One region of the Priestia sp. YIM B13552 genome, then DNA from elsewhere that is predicted to be linked to it. Evidence: a T-box and tRNA genes for the amino acid it is inferred to sense, from the RefSeq annotation. Region 1 holds a T-box; the other holds one or more tRNA genes.

Region 1 (7,251 bases):
TTCTTCTGCTGATGTAGATAAGGCATCAAAACCTAAGAAAGCAAAAAATACGGCCGCACCCCCTGTCACAACACCTTCAATTCCATAAGGCATAAAAGGTGTCCAATTAGACGGTTTTACATAAAAAGCTCCTACAATAATAAAAAGAAGGATAATAAACAATTTAACAAGCACCATAAAGTTGTTCACTTTTTTACTTTCTTTTGTTCCTCTTGAAAGCAGCCATGTAATAAGAAGCGTAATACAAATAGCAGGAAGGTTTACTAGACCTCCATTTGCAGGGATTGTAATCAATTCTTTTGGCAGTGAAAAACCAAATCCTTCTAAAAAGTTGTTAAAATAAGAAGACCAGCCGTTTGCTACTGCTGACATTGTTAACAAGTAGACCGAAAGCAACGTCCAGCCCATTAAGTGTGCTACCACTTCGCCGATGGTTGCATATGTATAGGTGTAAACGCTACCAGATACAGGTATAGTTGAAGCAAATTCTGCATAGCACAGCGCTGCAAAACCGCATACAATAGAAGCCAATATAAAAGAAAAAATAACGGCTGGTCCAGCATCGTTAGCAGCTACTAAGCCTGTTAATACCAAAACCCCCGTTCCGATTACGGCTCCAATACCAAGAAGAGTCAAATCGAATGCTCCTAATGTTTTGACTAGAGATTTGTTTTGACTTTGTTCTAATAATTGCTCGATTGACTTCTTTTTAAATAGTTTTCCCATTGCACTCTCTCCTCTCTGTTGCCACTCATCCATTAAAACTTGAAAATAACTTCTTTTCCCATTGGGCTGCGCGTTTTCACTTCAGATACAGAAGTAATTATATAGAAATAATTACTAACTTGTCTATTAGTATACTAATATCATTATATATATTTCAAGAGTTTTTGTAAGCGATTTCTTAGTATTGCTCTGTTTTGGATTTATAAACTAAATAAAGAGATTATCATTGTGCGTACGTATAATAAGTTTGAATAAAAATAATATTCTAAAAAATTATTTTATATATTTTTAGATATTTTTTTACTAACTATCTTCAGATATAAATTCCTGACATAGAGATTATTTACAGAACGATGAATGTTTTATCTTACCGGGTGTTATAATGATGAAAACTGAAGTGTATGAAGGGCGGAGAAAGATGATTAACTTACTTATTGGCTGTATTTTACTAGCATTAGGAGTATACTTTATGTTTAAATTTCTTTTTTACTCTCCTTCTAAAAAGAAGCGAGAGCACCAAAACATGAACAAACCATCAGGTGAGGCTTCAGCTTCATCCCGTACAAACGATTCGAATGGAATAAGATAAATTTTTTTATAAAATACCGGCGTTTGTCTAAGGCAAAAGTTATACTGCTGATATATATTATCTTATACCCTTCTAGTTCAATATTCCCTTCATTTTGGTGTGAGACAAAATGAAGGGAATCACTATCCGACTTAAAAAATCGGATTTTTCTATTTAGTAAGGTAAATAGCTTCAATACACTCTGTTTGAATTCTTTTCTTTATTCAAGTGTACAGCTGCCTCTTCCACACTTACTGTTCCTATATTTTTCTTCCCGTGCTTTCGCATAGCAAGCGATTCATTTTCCACTTCTTTATCTCCTATCACAGCCATATAAGGAACTTTTAGCATTTCTGCTTCTCGAATTTTCAGCCCTATTTTTTCAATGCGATCATCTACTTCAACACGATACCCTTTTAACTCCAGCTCGTGTTTCACTTTATATGCATATTCCACGTGCGGCGGTGCAATAGGCAAAAGCTTAAATTGAACAGGAGCCAGCCAAAGAGGAAATTGACCTTCGTAATGTTCAATCAAGATGGCCATAAATCGTTCAACGGAACCGTATATAGCGCGGTGAATCATTACGGGACGATGCGGTTTATTGTCTTCTCCAATATACATACAGTCAAACTTCTCCGGCATTAAGAAATCAAGCTGAACTGTTCCGCACTGCCAGCTGCGACCTAAGGAATCTAAAATATGAAAATCGATTTTCGGCCCATAAAAAGCTCCGTCTCCTTCATTTACCTGATAGTCTAAGCCTTTTTCACTTAACACAGATTGAAGCGCCTTTTCTGCTTGGTTCCATGTTTCAATATCTCCCATGAATTTTTCAGGTCGTGTGGATAGCTCCACTTTGTAATCGAAGCCAAAATGTGAGTAAAAGTCATGGATAAACGCTAGAATGCGGCTAATTTCAGCTTGGATCTGACTGAGCTTTACGAATAAGTGAGCGTCGTCCTGTGTGAATGAACGGACTCTTAGCAAGCCGTTTAAAGACCCAGAAAGCTCGTGACGATGAACTAATCCAAGCTCTGCGTATCGAATCGGAAGTTCTCGGTAGCTTCTTCGCTTGCTGTTAAACAATAAAATGGCTCCCGGACAATTCATCGGTTTAATCGCATAGTTTTGTTTGTCAACATTTGAAAAATACATATTCTCATGATAGTGCTCCCAGTGCCCTGATTGTTCCCAGAGCTCCTGTTTCATCATGATGGGTGTTTTTATTTCTTGATAGCCTGCTTTATAATGCTTTTGTTTCCAGTAATTTTCTAACTCATTTCGAACAATCATTCCGTTAGGTAAGAAAAACGGCATACCAGGAGCTTCTTCCATTGACATAAACAGCTCCAGTTCTTGACCTAACTTTTGATGATTTCGCTTTTCTGCTTCCATTTGTTTTGACATGTTCATTCCTCCAATATGTTTTTATTCAACAAAAAAAACCGCATTCATCCCTAGTAAAGGGACGAATGCGGCCGTGGTACCACCCTAATTCCGTAAAATACTTATACGTATTTTACGCTTAAAAAGATAACGGTTTTACCGGGTGCGGTTTCAGTGTATACACATTCCCCGCCGCAGCTCCAAGGTGGTAAATTCATTTCGTTTTCTAAGGGTTCTCAGCCAGTGACCCTACTCTCTGTAAAGAAAATTCAAAAATGATTCATGTCCTTTTCATTGCTTGTATATTCTTTTTTCTACAAAAAAACCGCACTCATCCCTAGTGAAGGGACGAATGCGGCCGTGGTACCACCCTAATTCCGTAAAATACCCATACGTATTTTACGCTTAAAAAGATAACGGTTTTACCGATTGCAGTTTCAGTTATGCACGTTCCCTGCAATAGCTCTAAGGTGGTAAATTAGATGATTTCTTAAGGGCTCTCAGCCAGTGGCCCTATTCTCTGCGAAGAAAACAGCATCTAATTCGTGTCCTTTTCATTGCCAAATACTGTTTATTAGTTGTTAAAAGCGATTATAGTGTATAAATTTAACAAAAGTCAAGAAGTAATTTTTATTTTTCAAATGGTATAGAATTACTTTATGCTTGAATTTTTGAAAAGTTACTTAAGAATACACGGACTGAAAAAGTTTTTTATTATACTATTAACGACTACATTCCATTCTTATTTTTACCTCTATTTTCACAGCAATAAAGGCGAAAAAGAAAGATGCTATAAGTCCTTATTTGTTTTATCTAAGCAGAATTAATGAAGTGAAACCAATACTACCCCAAACCAGAACAAGTAACCTAACACAAGTATCATCAAGTTTTTAATTTATATACTAAAATATTAAATACACCTTTTTCTGCTCACACAAATATTTAACTTGAATCCATAGAAACTATTTTTTATCTATCTTTAGACAAAAGCTCATCATGCATGCTTCCACTTTGCGGAAAAATCCGTTTTTTCCTAACTTGTTCTTTAAGAATAACATCAAGCTGCCGCTGAATTTTCCTTGTTTCATTTGTCGAAAAATACGGGTGAGCCAGATTTACTGTTTCTAACGGATCCTTGGTCAAATTGTACATTTCAATTTGATCAGGAACACGGGTTGTTTTAAGGGTAGTAAAACTTACAGGGTAATCTTCATATTGCTCTCCGTGAATGAATTCATCTTTTTCGTCAGCTGCTGACCAAAATTGCGGATTATCATGATAGCGAGCGTATTTCCAAATTTCCTTTCCTGCCGCTGACGAAAACTCGACAATGACCGCTTGAATGTGATTAGGCTGAACAACTGACGGGTAGCTTTCTCCTAAAAAATTTGTTTGGTGAAGTCCTTTTGTCGGGTCATCATCCGTCATGAAGAAAATCGGTGTTTGCTCTTGCTCAAGAGACGATTCTTCTCGAAGTATACCTGACAGGTCTCGCCCAACAAATGGATGTACTTCCGTATGACTTTTTTGTAATTGCTTTTGAACAGCGGAAGCATCGATATTAGCTAAACTAAGCATTGTCGGGATCAAGTCAACGTGACTAGTCATCAGGTCTGTACGTTGATAATTGGTAAACAAACATTTGTTGTGAATGAGAAGCGGAACGTGAATAGATTCTTCATACATGTTGTACCATTTTTGATGTAGTCCCCCGTGAGCTCCGAGCAAATCACCGTGATCAGACGTAAAAATAATAATTGTATTTTCATAGAACGAAGATTGTTCCATGGTCCGAAGAATTTTTAAAATTTGTGTATCAACATTTTTTTGCAGCTGATAATACAAGCGCCGGTAGAAGCTAGAATTTGGCGTTGGCTGCAGCGCTTTTGGATAGATGTATTTATAGCTGCTTTGAGCACTAGGCTTTGTTTGTAAAGATTCTCTAATGGTAGGCGGCGGATCGATGTTCGGAATCGTCTCATCAATAGAAAACTGAAACATAGGAAGGTGTTTGGTAATCGCTCCAAACAGCGCAATGTCATGCGGGTTCACAAACGAAGCTACCATGAGCCAAGGCTGCTCAGTCGCTTGATGTTCTAATCGTTGAATAAGCTCTATGATTTCCTCTGCATATATTTCGTCTCGTCCGCTCACTCCAACGGCAGCAGATGAACCAGAATTGTGCGGGTTTCTCCCTTCCGGTTCTGGACCAATCCACCCTGAAAAACCAAACTTTTCAAGCTTATTAGCGCGTTGATAGAGGCATTCTTTTTCCGGATCCGGTATTCCTGTTTGCATCTGGTAGCTGGAAAAAACATTATGTGTTCCTGGAATTAAGATGTTCTCATCGGAAATGTGCCATTTTCCTTTATAAAAGGTTTGATACCCAGCCTGCTTAAAATAATCTCCCATCATCGGGACGGTATTAGGCTGCAGCCAAAACATATCAGGATCTTGTGACTTCTTTGCGATACCTTGCGTTTGCGTAACTCCGTGCAAGGAAGGATACTGCCCTGTAAACAATGTAGCTCGACTTGGTGAACAAGCTGTAGAGCCGACGTAGTGACGGGTAAATTCCATTCCATGCTGTTTTAAAAATTCATGTGCTTTTAAATGTTTTTTTCGCCACTTTTTTAGTTCTTTACTTTCATATAAGGGTGGAAACCGCTCCTCGTCCACGATAATCAACAAAAAATTAGGCTGTTTCTGCATGTTTACTCCTCCGCATGTTTATCAAATTTTCTGTATTGATAAACTATGTAAAAAGCACTTTTTTTAGAAGAACGGAGTACGGTTCATATCTTTTTATACCCAAACAAAAAAAGACTTGGAGGATTTCTCTAAGTCTTTCATAACTCGTTTCAATACGATATTCCTTATTTCTTGTAAGCTTTTAGCTGCTGATTTCGTTTATAGGTGCCAATGATACTAGGTATACCTACAATTATACTTATCATAAAACTCCACATCATGTAGCGCCAATCCCCTGTAAAAAGCGCTACTCCCATAAAAAAAACGAGCTGACCAGCAAGAGCTAACCATGAAGCTATCCAAGCAAACATCATATTCTCTTTCACGTTATCACCTCATATTTTTAATTACAAATAACTTTTTATATTTTACCATAAAATTCTAATTTTAAAGGTTGTTCTACTGTTTATTTTATGTACATAACTAAAAAAGCTAATAGCAGCGCGCAGCTAGCCATTAGCTTTTTTATTATTTTGCAAATACATGATTTCCTATTTTAATTGTTTCTTGTTTTTGGCGCAGCCATTGATCTCCCGTTTTATCAGGATTAAAGAAGAATAATGAACCTTTTCCTTGACCTTGGAAGTTAATTGCTTCTTCTACAGCTTTTTTTGAATCTTTGTCTGCAGGTTTATTAATTTGACCGTTGCTGACCGGACTATACTGACCTTTTTGATAAATAACGCCTTTTACAGTGTCCGGGAATTTGCTGCTGTCGACTCTATTTAATACAACTGTCGCCACGGCTACTTTGCCTGCATAAGGCTCTCCTTTGGCTTCGGCTGATACGAGACGAGCTAATAATTCTTTATCATTTTTATTTACTTGAACGTGCTGTTCATGAGCGGGCGCTGCAGCAAATGCTGAGTAACCTGCACCAAAACTTGGGATAAGCATCGCTATAGCGATTACTAGTTTCTTTATCATAAAAATAAAAAGCCTCCTTGCTATTTCTTGACGTGGTTCATATGCTAGCAGAAATATAGGAGTCTTTCATTGCAAAAAATTATCCAATTCCAAAAGAAATTGGATGTTATTGTCTTCTTTAAACAATCTTTAGCTTATAAAGAATCCTTTATGATTACGTATGAGTTGCACTTCTAAATCTTAAAGAAATTCTATTTTTTCTGTTTAAAATATAAAGTTTGAACTGTATATTTCCTTAACTACTGAAGAAAGAATATCAATTCCTTTCTTTAACTCCTCATCTGTAGCAGTAAGACTTATACGAATGCACTCCCGGTTGTGAGAAGAAGATTGGCTGCCGTGAAAGAATGAGCCGCCTGGTACTACAATCAAGTTTTCTGCTTTTAATCTATTGTATAGATCGCTATCACTGAAAGGCAAACCTTCTAACCAAAGCCAGCCAAATAACGAACCTTCCGCTTTGTGCAAATACCAAGGAATATTATCCGGCATACGTGTAGTTAAAAGATTTTTTAAATAGTCATGTTTTTGTTTATAATGAGTTCTTATATAGTCAGCTGAAATTCCGGCTAACTGCCCGCTCTTTAAGGTGCTAGCCACCATTCGCTGACCTAACCTAGAAGAGTGAATCAAAATATTTGATTGAAATGCTTCCATTACTTTTATGAACTCACTTTTTCCTATAGCAATTCCTATTCTCTCTCCAGGCAATCCGGCTTTAGAAAGACTCATGCAGTGAATGATATTATCCTGTATAATTGGATCCATTTCAATAAAATTAATAGCAGGAAAAGGCGGTGCGTAAGCTGAATCAATTAGCAATGGAATGTGATAGTCCTTGCAAACTTGGGATATAAGCTGTACGGCTTCTTCGGAAAGGATGTTGCCGC
Region 2 (7,251 bases), on a different contig from region 1:
TTAATGCCGAGAACAATCAGTAAAGGTGTTAATAAAGCGGCACCTCCAACCCCCGTTAAGCCTACAAGGGTTCCAACGAATAATCCCATTAAGGTAATTGATAGTTCCATATTTCGTCCTCCTACTCTCAAAACCAAGTACATTGATCTGATTATAGAGCATTGTAGCTCATATGTAAATAAAATTCTGAATATTTTTAGTGAAGTTGAAAAGGTTTTCTTAGCCTTCACTATTTTAGGGAACGGACGATAAAGTGATAGGAAGTTGTAAAAAAGTAAATAGAATACGTTTATTTATCTATGATTACGCTCTAATTTGTGTTACAAATGTAAATGCAATAAAAGAGTTTATTTTTATCTCATTTGAAAGACCGGTGAATGCATGAGTTTTGTCACGAAAGATTTGTTAATTAATTTTTTATTTATTTTATTGGCGCTGTTTTTAGTACAGATGTTTTATTTAATCAAGTATGCTAAAAAAATTCATTGGTGGAAAGATCGTTATATCGCGGTATTTCCGATTTTAGCTATTACCTTCTGCCTTTTGTTTCCGGTTAACGGAGCTTATGTCCCGGATGACTATCGAATGGATCTTCGAAGAATTCCTTATATTTTAGGAACGTTATATGGAGGCTGGCCGCTAGGAAGCTTGCTTTTTGTCTTTATTTTACTGCTGCGCTTGCTAATTGGCGGGTATGATGTAGGGTTTTTATCAACATTAATTGCTCTTCCGATTTTATCCATTCCTTTATTTTTCCTAACAAAATACTTTTTACATTTCTCATTAAAAAATAGAATTATCGTGAGCACCTGTCTTAGTATAATCGGTTCTTTATTAGCTATGCTTGTATCTATTTTTGTCTTGCACGTCACAAGCATTCCTATTAGCGTGTGGGTTCAATTCGCGATTTTAGATGTAGCAGGCATGTTTGTAATTACCATACTGTGGGAAGCGATACGGGCAAATTTACTAGTGCTGCAGCGCCTGATGAAAGCAGAGAAACTAGAAATTGTCAGTCATTTAGCTGCCAGCATCTCTCATGAAGTACGAAATCCTCTAACGGCAAGCAGAGGATTTATGCAAATGCTGCAAGAAGATGAAAAAGAACCTGCTAAAAAACGCTACATTTCCATTGCGATTAATGAACTAGACCGCGCAAAAGAAATCATTGATGATTACTTGCTGTTTGCCAATTCTGCACCAGAACGAAATGAAAAAATGAATATTTCAGAAGAGATCCATCACGTCACCCATATTATGACTCCTCTTGCTAATATGAATGGAGTCGCGATTGATTTTACATTTGATGAAGAAGTGAAGTGCTTCGTAATGGGAGAAAGAAGAAAGCTTCAGCAGTGTTTAATCAATTTATTTAAAAATAGTATTGAAGCGATGCAAGACGGAGGCACGTTAACTATTAAAGTAGGAAAAGAAGGCGGAGCTGTTATTGTGGATATTATTGATACGGGCTGCGGCATGACGCAAGAACAAATCAACCGGCTAGGTGAACCGTATTTTACAACAAAAGAAAAAGGTACGGGACTTGGAACGATGGTATCTTTCAGCATTATTCATTATATGAAGGGAAAAGTGAGTGTGTCTAGCGTAAAAGGAAAAGAAACGTGCTTTTCACTTGAGTTTCCACTTTGTGAATAAAAAGGTCGGGACAAAAGTTATTTAGTTGAAGGAAGATCCGAATGCGTTTGATTCTTGAGGGAGAATCAAACGCATTCGGATTTTTTCATTGGCAGGGTAAATGTAGGTTTCATCTATTTAGTCGCTTCTAGCGGTTGATGGGAGGGCAAGGCGAAGACTCCTGCAGGAAAAGCGGCACAGGTGAGAGCCCACAGGAGCGTACGCGACGAGGAGGCTTACCGGCCGCCCGCAGAAAGCGAAGTCTTGCACGGAAATTAACTGCGATGTCTCAAGCGATTCAGCTCATGTATCCCATTTATTCGACTTTAAATTGGAATGATTTAGTTACGTCTTAATCTCTTTTTAATGAAGTTCACTCACATACTGATCAATCATCGTCTGTAAATCCTCTAGCGTTGTCTTACTTTCGTCGACAGACAGCTGCTCTAACGATTGAAGGGCACTATCAACAACAAACTTGCGGGGATTTGATTGTTTAAACAGCTCTTCTTCAATAAAACTAATAAGCTCTGTGCATTTTTGACGTTCGAATTCATCCGTAAATTGTTTGTGAACCTGTTTTTTTAAATCGATAAGTGCTGCGGAAATGTCCTGTTCTATTTGATTTTTAGTATTCGGGCAAGATGGAAGCCATTCTTTAATCGTTTGCGGATCGAGCAAAATGTCTCTTGAATTTGCTACTTCGTCTACAAGAGGAAGCAGGCGCTTGACACTGTAGCTTATGATCTCATGCGGGTCAGTATTTGTGCCGTTAACCATAAAATTATAGTGAAAGTTGCGATGAAGCATGCCAAGAAACATAATTGCACAATCTAGCAGGTACGGTTTCTTTTCTTGTCCAAATAAATCAATGAACCGCTTGTAAACCCAGTTTACTTCAACAAACTGGGTTTTTTTTATGTATGCTTTTAAATCGGGATCATTGGAAACAAATACTTCTTCAAGTAATGTGAAAAATTTATGTTTATGATGGTTTTTCATCTGTGCATCAATCTGTTTAACAAATACATCTACATCGGTCAGGCTTTTACCAACCAGCAGCTGATTCCGCTCTTGTTCAATTGTTGTATGAAGCCAGGTGAAAACAGCGATTAATAATTCATTTTTTGAAGAAAAATAGTTGTAGAATGTTCCTTTCGAAATGCCGCTATAATCAATGATGTCTTGAATAGATGTAGCTTGAAATCCTTTTTCAACGAAGAGATGGTGTGCATTTTTTACAACTTGCTCTTTTCGGTTATTCATTATTATCACCTGAATGTAAAATTAGACTCATGGTCCAACTTTATGATACATGATTTAAAACGTTTACACAAATGTTCTTTTCAAAAAATGGACGATATCACGACAATATATTGATATAAAAGGATTATAGAACTGAAAAAGTCGATAAAATAAAGGACATGAACGCAAGATTTTTCGCTTGCATAAATTGAACTCACAGTATAATATACTCTATGTAGAACATGTGTCTAAAAAAATGAACTTATAGTATAAGGAGGTACAATAATGAGTCAATCGATAAATCAAATGGAAAAGCCGCCTTATGGCATAATTGCTATTTTGTTAATTGGCGCTTTTATCTCATTGTTGAATGAAACGTTATTAAATGTGGCGCTTCCGTCTATTATGAAAGACTTAGATGTGACAACGTCAACTGTCCAGTGGCTTTCTACTGGTTATATGTTAGTGAATGGTATTATGATTCCAACTACCGCTTTTTTAATTCAGCGCTATTCTGTCAGAGGCTTATTTTTAACGGCGATGACTTTATTTACAGCAGGAACAATACTTGCCGGTGCTTCGCCCGTATTTTCGGTCTTGTTAACCGCTCGTATTATCCAAGCATCAGGTGCAGCCATTATGATGCCGCTTTTAATGAACGTATTGCTCACAAGTTTTCCGTTAGAAAAACGCGGAGCTGCGATGGGGATTTTTGGTTTAGTTATGATTTTTGCTCCGGCAATTGGCCCTACCTTATCAGGGTGGCTAATTGAACACTATGAGTGGAGAATGCTGTTCCACCTTGTTACGCCAATCGCTGCAATTGTATTAATAGGGGCTTTCTTTCTATTAAAAGACAAAAAAGAAAAAGTGGAAATCAATTTGGATTTTTTATCTCTTTTGTTATCTACAATTGGATTTGGAGGACTTCTATACGGATTTAGCTCGGCAGGGGATAAAGGCTGGGATTCTGTGGAAGTGTACGGCACGATTATCGTAGGAGCTGTGGCTCTGATTTTATTTATTACGCGTCAGTTCAAGCTTAAAACACCTATGCTTGAATTCCGCATTTTTAAATATCCAATGTTTGCTTTATCATCAACGATTTCAATGGTGATCACAATGGCATTATTCTCAGCCATGCTGCTAATGCCAATTTATGTTCAAACGGTACGAGGCATTTCTCCGCTTCATTCAGGATTACTAATGCTTCCAGGTGCGCTGCTAATGGGCGTGATGTCACCGATTACCGGGAAATTATTTGATAAATTCGGAGCGCGTGCACTAGCTGTAACGGGTCTAACGATTACAGCCGTTACGACGTATTTCTTCAGTAACTTAGAGCTTGATACGACGTATACAACGCTCATTACGCTTTACACGCTTCGCATGTTCGGAATGTCTATGGTGATGATGCCGGTTATGACAAACGGATTAAATCAGCTGCCGCAGCGCTTTAATCCTCATGGTACTGCGATGAATAACACGCTTCAACAAGTATCGGGAGCTATTGGTTCGGCTCTTTTAGTAACGGTGATGTCAAACCGTACGGCTACGCATGCAAAAGAGCTCGCTCAAGATGCAATGAGCGGAGCGGGAGCAGCGAATGCAACCGCAGCCGGGGCAGCTCAAATGAAAGAACAGATTGGGATGCAGGCAATGGTACAAGGGATTAACGATGCGTTTGCCGTCTCAGTAGTACTAGTGGTGGTTGCCTTAATTCTTTCATTGTTTATGAAACGCGCCACGCCGGCAAGTGAAGATGAAGTGGTAAAGGAAAAAGCAGGACGCGAGCAGTTTGCTAAATGAAAAAGAAATCCCCGCTGAGACAGCGGGGATTTCTTTAGCTTGTATATCTAAAGCTTAAGCCCATTTTCTTTAATAATTTCCGGTAGCCGATGGACGTTTGATCAGCCATAATATGCGCTTCCATCTGCAGGTCTAAAGGCAAGTCTTCAGGCTTTTGGTTTTCAACCATTTCACGGTCTTCGTCAAAGACCCGAAGGTTAAAGTCATACACACCTTCAACGGGAGAATCTTTGTCAAAGTTTCGAGCGATTGGTGCGAATAAACGTGTTTCGCGGGCTGAAATAGGAGAGACTGCATTCATAATCCACAGCTCTGCGCCTTCTGGGAAGTATACTTTTAGCGTAGCTGTAAACGGCGGATAAACATCAAAGACGCGAAGCCATTTAAAATCAGGTGGATTTAAATGCTGCTGTTCTTTGGAATAATTGCTCACGGTGCTTGTATATTCTACATGAAGCCCATAATCTGTATCGCTTACTTTATATTTAGGCACAAAGGCGTTGTTTCGATCACCAAATGTGTCCGTGTGAACCCAGGCAAAATGAGCTACGTCTAAAAAGCCTTCCATTTGACGACCGGCCGAACCCATGATATCAAAGCTCGGACAAACAATCTGCTGAAAATCAGGATCCTCCCACGCATCGAAGTAAGGCAGGTTATCTTGTTCTCCTGTCAGGGAAGTCCACACTAATCCAAATCGTTCAATAACTGGATAGACGGCCATACACAAGCGGGGAGAAATGTTGGCATCAGGGTGAGCTGGAATCGACGTGCATGCGCCGTCCGTTGCATAGCGGAAGCCGTGGTAAGGACAGACAATTTCATCATCTTCCACCCAGCCCATGCTAAGCGGGGTGCCTCGGTGAACGCATAAATCACGAGCTGCTACTACTTTGTGTGTGGTACGGTATAGAACTAGATTTACATCTAGCAGTTTTACGGACGTTGGTTTCTCTGTTACATCACTGCAGCGTGCGACGGGGTACCAATACTTAGCGAGCGTCGTCCAATCTTCCAGGCTGAACGTGCAGTCTCTTGGGTAGGGAGTTGCCGTTTTTGATTTTGTCATGGTTGGTTGTTGTTCCATCTATTTTCTTCCCTTCTTTTGTAAGCTCTTTTACTAAGGGTAATATAAAAAAAGAAAATTCACACAATTTATGTAAGGAGTTCTAACATAAAATATGGAACTTTGTAGAAAGTGAGAATTTCAGAAGACGCAAATTAGAGAATATATCAATAAAAAAAATTAAAAAAGCGCTTCCTAAATGAATTTAAACGTGATATAATTTTCCAAGACGCTGGTGTAGCTCAGTAGGTAGAGCACTTGCATGGTAAGCAAGAGGTCGCAGGTTCGATCCCTGTCGCTAGCATACTAAAAAACCTTCTTTCTTGTTGAAAGAAGGTTTTTTTATTTGTGTCGGCTTTAAAATTATTCTCCAAATTATTCTTTCCTGCCTTGTGAAAACTTTAACAGTTTGATAGCCTTACTAGGAGGCTGTGAGAAAATATGTGTATCTTTTCCACTATGTCTTATGAATCATATTTAGAAATATTCTTAAAAGAATGTTTATTGCCTCTAAGTATTGGGTACACGAAACTAGGGCTTAAATTTCAACAGGGAGTGTGAACGATAATTTGATTACGTTTAAGAATGTGTCAAAGCAATATCCAGACGGTACGACCGCCGTGAAAAATATTAATCTAGAAATTAAAGAAGGAGAGTTTTTCGTTTTAATTGGTCCGAGTGGGTGTGGGAAAACAACCACCTTAAAAATGATTAACCGTCTCCATGATATTACCGAAGGAGAACTATACATAAAAGATAAGCTCGTATCGGACCACAACATACATGAGCTACGCTGGAACATTGGTTATGTCCTACAGCAGATTGCTCTTTTTCCTCATATGACCATTGCTGAAAATATAGCCATTGTACCCGAGATGAAGCATTGGAAGAAAAATAAAATCAAGACGCGCATTGATGAACTGCTTACCTTGGTAGGACTAGACCCAAAGCAGTATCGAAACCGAAAGCCGTCTGAGCTCTCAGGTGGCCAGCAGCAACGTGTAGGTGTAGCACGTGCCCTCGCAGCTGATCCCCCCGTTATTTTAATGGACGAACCCTTTAGTGCCCTCGATCCGTTAAGCCGCGAACAGCTTCAGCAAGATGTTATTAGCTTAAAAGAAAAAATCAAAAAAACATTTGTGTTTGTTACGCACGATATGAGCGAAGCCATGACGCTTGGAGATCGTATCTGCCTAATGAAAGATGGGGAAATTGTTCAAGTTGGAACCCCGGAGGAATTCATTCAAAAGCCTAAAAATGAATTTGTAAAAACATTTATTGGGAATCAAGGAAATACTTTATTTGAGACATTGGATATGTTTGTCAAAGAAAGTGAACAGCCAGACGTAGAACCTACTGAAGAGCTAGCTTCAACCGCTACTGTTCAGCAGGCAATGGACGCCCTTTACGACCATGAAGCAATAGCCGTGAAAAAAGGGAGCAAACGTATTGGCGTTGTAACGCGCAAAACTCTATTAGCGTTTCTTTCTGATAAA

Evidence for each region. A T-box is a leader RNA that pairs with one kind of tRNA and senses whether it is charged. The one in region 1 lies ahead of thrS (threonine--tRNA ligase), so its partner is inferred to be a tRNA-Thr.
Region 2: it has a tRNA-Thr gene. The T-box ahead of thrS (threonine--tRNA ligase) is inferred to sense a tRNA for this amino acid. The anticodon was not compared.

The regions. Positions count from the first base shown of each region.
Region 1 is NZ_JBHZOU010000003.1:409,197-416,447, forward strand. It holds gene ACFX40_RS14235 (amino acid permease) at 1-726, opposite strand, end outside; gene ACFX40_RS14240 (hypothetical protein) at 1,109-1,315, shown strand; gene thrS (threonine--tRNA ligase) at 1,487-2,704, opposite strand; T-box leader at 2,759-2,987, opposite strand; T-box leader at 3,025-3,250, opposite strand; gene ACFX40_RS14250 (sulfatase family protein) at 3,653-5,395, opposite strand; gene ACFX40_RS14255 (hypothetical protein) at 5,560-5,760, opposite strand; gene ACFX40_RS14260 (cell wall hydrolase) at 5,903-6,361, opposite strand; gene ACFX40_RS14265 (valine--pyruvate transaminase) at 6,566-7,251, opposite strand, start outside.
Region 2 is NZ_JBHZOU010000002.1:221,459-228,709, reverse strand. It holds gene ACFX40_RS07250 (sulfite exporter TauE/SafE family protein) at 1-110, opposite strand, end outside; gene ACFX40_RS07245 (ATP-binding protein) at 382-1,656, shown strand; gene ACFX40_RS07240 (hypothetical protein) at 1,794-1,991, shown strand; gene ACFX40_RS07235 (TetR/AcrR family transcriptional regulator) at 1,999-2,901, opposite strand; gene ACFX40_RS07230 (DHA2 family efflux MFS transporter permease subunit) at 3,166-4,689, shown strand; gene ACFX40_RS07225 (aromatic ring-hydroxylating oxygenase subunit alpha) at 4,724-5,776, opposite strand; tRNA gene ACFX40_RS07220 (tRNA-Thr) at 5,987-6,059, shown strand; gene ACFX40_RS07215 (ABC transporter ATP-binding protein) at 6,325-7,251, shown strand, end outside.